2 regions of the Sphingomonas sp. GW821-FHT12D09 genome follow, and region 2 is predicted to be linked to the other one. Evidence: predicted binding sites of a transcription regulator. Region 2 holds the regulator's gene; the other holds the start of a gene.

Region 1 (3,405 bases), on a different contig from region 2:
CAGCGTGGTGGCATCGTCGAGGCTGATCAAAGTCGGCTCGCCGGCGCCGCCTCGCACGAAATTGTTGTTGTTCGAGGCCAGCGTGTTGCGCACGCCGCCGAACTTCTGCTGGCCGCGATAGCGCGTGGCCCAGGCGCCCGAGCGTTTTCCGGAACGGGCATAGCCGTCGAAATAGAAGATGCCGATGTTCTTGCCGGTGCGCGTGTCGGTCACTTCGAAGGTGCGCACGGCCGGATCGAACACCGGCACGTCCTTCACTTCCTTGAAGCCAAGATCGTAGAGCCGGCCGGCGGCGTAGAAGGCGCCCTGGAGGATGTTGGTGAGCTCGAGATAGGGCTTCACTTCGCTCTCATCGAGGTCGTACTTCGCCTTGCGCACTTTCTCGGCATAGAAGCGATAGTCCCAGGGCTCGATGGTGATCTTGGCGCCTTCCTTGTCGGCGAGCGCCTGCATGTCGGCGACCTCTTCGGCCACGCGGGCGCGGGCGGCGGGCCATACCGCCATCATCAGCTTCATCGCATTGGCCGGGGTCTCGGCCATGGTGTCGTCCATGCGGAACCAGGCATGGTTCTTGAAGCCGAGCAGCCTGGCGCGCTGCTGGCGCAGCTTGAGGATCTCGGCGATGCCGGCCTTGTTGTCGTTCGCATTGCCATTGTCGCCGCGCATCACGAAGGCGCGCCAGACCTTTTCGCGCAAGGACCGGTCGATGGCATAGGTCAGGAAGGGCGCGACCGAGGAGCGGGTGTTGACCACCGCCCACTTCCCCGCGAGCCCGCGCTCGGCGGCGGCGCTGGCGAGCGAGGCCTTGAAGCTGTCGGGCAGGCCGGCGAGCTGCGCCTCGCTGTCGAGGACGGTCCAGGTCTCCTCGTCCGCCAGCAGCTTGCGGCCGAAATCGGAGAAGGCGCTGGCAAGCGCCTGGTTGAGACGGGTCACTTCCGCGCGCTCGGCGTCGGAGAGCGCGGCGCCGCGGCGGACGAAGCCGCGATAGGTGCGCTCGAGCAGGCGCGTCTGCTGGGCGTCGAGCTTCTGGCTGGCGCGCGTGTCGTAGGCGCCCTTCACGCGGGCGAAGAGCAGCGGATCGAGGAACAGCTCGTCGCTCGCCTTGGCAAGCTTCGGGCTCCATTCGCGGTCGATCGCCTGGACCTGCTTGTCTGCGAGGTTGCTGGTGTAGACACCCCAGGCGGCCTGGACCCGGTCCATCGTCTCGCCGGCATTCTGCATCGGTTCGATCACGCTGTGGAAGGTCGAGGCGTTGCGCCTGTCGCGGATCGCATGGATCTCCTGGCGCTGCGCGGCGATGCCGGCCTCGAAGGCGGCGGGGAACATGTCCGCGCGGAACTTGTCCCAGGGGGGCACGCCGCCATAATTGCCGGGCCAGGGCGCGAGCAGGGGGGAGGCATCTACGGTGTCGGCGGCTTGGGCCATCAGGCTCCCCAGGAATGGTGTTGCGAGCATTGCACTGGTGCCGAGAAGCGCCTGACGGCGGCTGAGGTTGCGGATCAAGGTCCGGGATCTCCCTGAAATCGGTGAATGGAGCCGAGCTTAGGGGCGTGCCGCGGAATGGCAATTGACTCTGGGGCGATAAGGAACAGAATAGGAACATTCTTTTCCCGAGTCGTGAGCATAGTGGCCGATCCTGCCGTTCTGAAGCAATTGCGCGAGACCCTGAGCGGTCTGGAAACTGGCGGTTTTCGCCGGCGCCCGGCCTTGCCCTTCGGGATCGAGGCGATCGATTCGCGGCTTGCGGATGGAGGCCTGCGGCTCGATGCGCTGCACGAAGTCGCGGGGGGCACCAGCGACATGGCCGATGATTGCGCGGCGACGCTTTTCCTTGCCGGACTGGCGGCGCGCGCCTGGGGGCCGGTGCTGTGGGTGGTGCGGCGGCGCGACCTGTTCGCGCCGGGGCTGGCCCAGTCGGGGCTCGATCCCAAGCGGCTGATCTATGCCGAGGCGAAGGACGATGCCGAGCTGCTGGCGGTGATGGAGGAAGGGCTGCGCCACCGCGGGCTCGGCGCGGTGATCGGCGAGGCCAAGCGGGCGGACATGACCGCGACGCGGCGGCTGCAGCTGGCGGCCGAGGGCGGGCGGACGATCGCGCTGCTGCTCAAGCGTGCGGCGCGCGAGGGCAGCGATCCGATCGGCATGCCCTCGGCGGCTGTGACGCGCTGGCGGGTGGCCTGCGCGCCGTCGACGCCGCTGCCGGTGGAGGGCGTCGGGCGGCCGCGCTGGAAGCTCGAACTGGCGCGGCAAAAGGGGGGCGAAGGTTTCGAACTGACAGTGGAGGCATGCGATGCAACGGGTCGCTGCGCTCTTCCTCCCGCTATGGCCCATCGAAAGGCTGTGGCGGGCGGAAGCGCGCCCCGGCGCGCGGCCTGAGCCGCCGCGCCCGCAAGCCTCGCTCGATCCGCTGCGCGACGCCGTGGCGAAGGAGCAGGAACATGCCTGTTCGGTCCCGCGCGGCGGCGGATGGCGCCCCGGTGCGCGCTGGGCGCGCGAGGACGAACTCGGCAAGGCCGCGCTACCGCCGGTCGAGCGGCGCAAGGCGAAGCATGAGGTAGGGCGGCGCGACGAGGCGGCGGCGAACCCGTTTCGCGCGATGCGGCCGGATGACGGGGGTGCGCCCGCTAAATTCCTCCCCGAGCTCGCTCGGGGAGGGGGACCGCGTCCGAAGGACGTGGTGGAGGAGCCGGCGCAACGCGCCGGTGCCCGGCGCGCGCCTCCACCATTGCTGCGCAATGGTCCCCCTCCCCCAGACAAGCTGGGGGAGGAATTAGGCCCCCTCATCACCTCGCTCCGCAACGGCAGCCGCGTCGAGATCGCCGCCGCCTGCCCTGCCGCGCAGGCACTGGGCCTGCGCCCCGGCATGGCGGTTACCCAGGCGCGGGCGCAGGTGCCGGGGCTCGATATCCGTCCGGCCGACCTCGAAGGCGATATCGCCTCGCTCCGGAGCCTTGCCATCCTCGCGGCGCGGCGCTGGTCGCCGGTGGTCGCGCTGTCGGGCAGCGACGGGCTGTTGCTCGACCTGAGCGGCACCGCGCATCTGTTCGGTGGCGAGGAGAAGATGGCGCGGCACCTGATCCGCCTGCTCGCGCGCGCTGGCTTCACCGCGCGGATCGCGATCGCCGATACGGTGGGCGCGGCCTGGGCGCTGGCACGCTTCCACGGCAATTGCATCTGCCCGCCCGGCGCGCAGGCACGTGCGCTCGCCGAGCTGCCCACCCCGGCGCTGCGCATCGACGAAGCGGCGGTGGAATTGCTCAAGCGGCTGGGCATCGACCGGATCGGCCAGCTCGCCGCCCTACCCCGCGCGCCTTTGGTCCGGCGTTTCGGTGCCGGCACGGTCCTGCGGCTCGACCAGGCCTTGGGCCGGATCGCCGAGCCGCTCGATCCCGTCATCCCGCCGGA
Region 2 (3,405 bases):
GTCGCCTGCTTGCGCTCGCCGCGCCGGTAGCGGTGGAAAGCTGCCCGCTAGCCCAGGCCGCGGGCCGCTACGCCGCACGCGACATCCTCGCACTGCGCACCCAGCCGGCATCCGATCTTTCCTCGATGGACGGCTATGCGATCCGCTTCGCCGACCTGCCCGGCCCGTGGGAAGTGATCGGCGAGAGCGCCGCCGGCCGAGCCTTCAACGGCGAAATCGCCCAGGGCCAGGCCGTACGCATCTTCACCGGCGCCCCCTTGCCCCCCGGCGCCGACACCGTGCTCGTGCAGGAGGAGGCAGCCCGCGACAGAACCCGCCTCACGCTCGCCGGTGAGGGCCCGCTACGCCTCGGCAGCAGCGCCCGCCCGCGCGGGCTCGACTTCACCGAGGGCGAGGTGCTGGTCCGCGCCGGAGAGGCGATCACCCCCGCCCGGCTCGCGCTGGCCGCGATTGCCGGCCATGCTGTGCTGCCCGTCCGCCGCAAGGTTCGCATGGCGATCCTCTCTACCGGCGACGAACTGGTTTCACCGGGCGCCCCGCTCAGCCCAGACCAGATCCCCGAAACCAATCGCCTGCTGCTCGCCGCCCTGCTTGGCGATCTGCCGGCCGAGCTGCTCGATCTGGGCATCCTGCCCGACGACCGCGCCGCGCTCGAAGCCGCGTTCCGCGTGCTGGATTGCGACCTGCTCGTCACCAGCGGTGGCGCATCGGTCGGCGATCACGACCTTGTCCGTCCCGCGCTGGAGGCAGCCGGCGCGACGATCGATTTCTGGAAAGTCGCCGTCCGCCCGGGCAAGCCGATGCTGGCGGGCCGGCTGGGCGATGCCGTCGTGGTCGGATTGCCGGGCAACCCGGTCTCCGCCTTCGTCACCGCCACGCTGTTCGTTCGTCCGCTGATCGCGCATCTCGCCGGCGCTGCCGATCCGGCGCCGCGCACCCGCACCGTTCCGCTCGGCGAGCCGCTCCCCGCCACCGGCCCGCGCGCCGATTATCTCCGTGCCACGCTCATCGATGGCCGCGCCCATGCCGCCGCGACCCAGGACTCGTCGATGCTGCGCACCCTCGCCCGCGCGACCTGCCTGATCGTCCGTCCGGCAGGCGCTGCGGAGGCGAAAACCGGCGACTCGGCAGAAATCCTCGACATCGCTTGACAAGCGCGCGGAACATTGCATAAACGTTCCCAGTCTGTTCCTGACCCAGGAGAAACGGGATGCTCACGCGCAAGCAGCACGAGCTTATCTGCTTTATTGCCGATCGGCTTGCCGAGACCGGCGTGTCGCCTTCGTTCGAGGAAATGAAGGAGGCGCTCGATCTCAAGTCGAAGTCGGGCGTGCACCGCCTGATCTCGGCGCTGGAAGAGCGCGAGTTCATCCGCCGCCTGCCGAACCGTGCCCGTGCGCTCGAGGTGCTGCGCATGCCGGAACGCGGCGAAGCGTCGAAAAAGCCGGCCAAGGCCTCTCCCGCACCCGTGAGAGTACCAAGGGAATCAACGAATCTGCCTGCGCCGGCCAATGACGTGATCGAGATTCCACTGCACGGCCGCATCGCCGCCGGCACGCCGATCGAGGCACTCGAAAGCTCGACTATGCTGCCCGTCCCCGCGGCGCTGCTCGGCGCGGGCGAGCATTATGCGCTCGAAGTGGCCGGCGATTCGATGGTCGAGGCTGGTATCCTCGACGGCGACTTCGCCCTGATCCGCCGCACCGAGACCGCCCGGGACGGCGAGATCGTCGTGGCGCTGATCGACGATGCCGAGGCGACGCTGAAGTATTTCCGCAAGGAAGGCGCGATGATCCGGCTCGACCCGGCAAATCGCGATTATAACCCCCAGCGCTACCGTCCCGACCAGATCCGCGTCCAGGGCAAGCTCGCCGGACTGCTGCGGCGCTACTAGTTCCTAGAAGGGCGCGGTCGCTCTTCTTGGAGACCGCATCATGGCCCGAAAACGCCAGCCGGGCTGGAATGCCAGCGATTTCGTGTCCGGACAGGCGCAGTTCCCTGTTCCGGCACATAGGGTGGCTGCACCTTGAGCGGGTTCAGCCAGGGATGCCGGCCCGATCCGCGCACCATCGTCACCCGGCCGCTGGAGAAGGCGATCGCCACGCCGCCCGTCTTCGCCAGCGCCGGCCGGTCGAGCTTGAGCCAGCGCGGCGTGCAGCCGGTGGGCAGGCGACGGTCGCTGATCATCACATCGACGCTGCGGCACAGCGCCACGAACTGCGCCCAGGGCAGGACGTATCCACTCCGCGTCGCGGCGACTCGCCAGGCGCGGTCACGGGCGCGGTGCTCGATCATGCAGACATCCTCGCTGCACCGGGCACCCGGCTGGTCGGCAAGCGCGACCGGCTCCGCGTCGCTGCCAGCCGTCTCGGCGAGCATGTCGCGGGTATAGTCCCCCGCCCGGTCGCGCAGCAGCGCCATGCTGCCATCGGGCATGCGGATCGCCAAATGGCGGCCGTCGCCGGTGACGATCAGGTCCGGCGCCGGCGTGGCGAGCATCGAAGCCAGGCCGATCGCCAGCGGCACCGCGCCCGCCCAGCGCACCACAGTTCGCCACAAGGCAAGCCACAGTCCGCCCGCCATCATCAGCGCAAATGCCCCGTTCGGCATGGCCGGTAGCGCGGCGATCGCACCCGGTGCCGCGGCCGTGGTCCTGGCGAGCCAGAGCAGCAGTTCCAGCGCCTGGTCGGTCAGCCACCAGGCCGGTCCACCCAGTCCCGCGACGTCGAGCAGCAGCGCCAGCGCCTCGAGCGGCATGATCACGAAGGTCGTCAGCGGGATGGCGACGATATTCGCCAACGCCCCATAGATGCCGGCCTGGTGGAAGTGGAACAGCCCGATCGGCATCAGCGCGAGTTCCACCGCGACGCCGGTTAGCAGCAACGAGCCGAGGCCACGCAGCAGCCGCTTCACCCGCCCCTCCTCCCGCCTGCCGAACCAATGTTCCATCCGCGGGCTCTCATGCAGCGCGACGATCGCCGTTACTGCGGCGAAGCTCAGTTGGAAGCTCGCGCCTGCCAGTGCCTCGGGCCAGAGCAGCAGCACGATCAGCGCGCCCGCCGCGACCAGCCGCAGCGTGATCGCCTCGCGCCCCAGGCTCAGTGCGAGCAGCACCATCAGCGCGGCGACGCAGGAGCGGATCGTCGGCACCTCGGCGCCGGTCAGCCAGGTATAGCCGATCGCCGCCAGCGCCCCCGCACCCGCCGCCACCAAGGGCAACCGCCATCGCAGCGCCAGCGTGGGGCTGAGCGCGAGCAGCTTGAGCACCAGTAGCATCGCCGCCGCAGTCACGGCGGTCACATGCAGCCCGCTCACCGAGAGCAGGTGCGCCAGCCCCGAGCGCTGCATCGCCTCGACATCTTCGGTGCTGATCGCACCCTGGTCGCCGGTGGCAAGCGCAGAGGC

The links. Region 2 encodes LexA, which represses DNA repair genes until DNA is damaged. Its sites were predicted from a motif close to GTTCCNCNCTTGTTCT; they were not measured.
Region 1: a site for LexA is predicted at 1,586-1,601, ahead of AC1RPL_RS15270 (ImuA family protein). Genes of this name have one in related genera too.

The regions. Positions count from the first base shown of each region.
Region 1 covers NZ_JBXAQL010000003.1:335,401-338,805, forward strand. The annotation lists gene AC1RPL_RS15265 (M3 family metallopeptidase) at 1-1,503, opposite strand, end outside; gene AC1RPL_RS15270 (ImuA family protein) at 1,654-2,376, shown strand; gene AC1RPL_RS15275 (Y-family DNA polymerase) at 2,291-3,405, shown strand, end outside.
Region 2 covers NZ_JBXAQL010000005.1:273,841-277,245, reverse strand. The annotation lists gene AC1RPL_RS21100 (molybdopterin molybdotransferase MoeA) at 1-1,151, shown strand, start outside; gene lexA (transcriptional repressor LexA) at 1,211-1,894, shown strand; gene AC1RPL_RS21090 (ComEC/Rec2 family competence protein) at 1,933-3,405, opposite strand, start outside.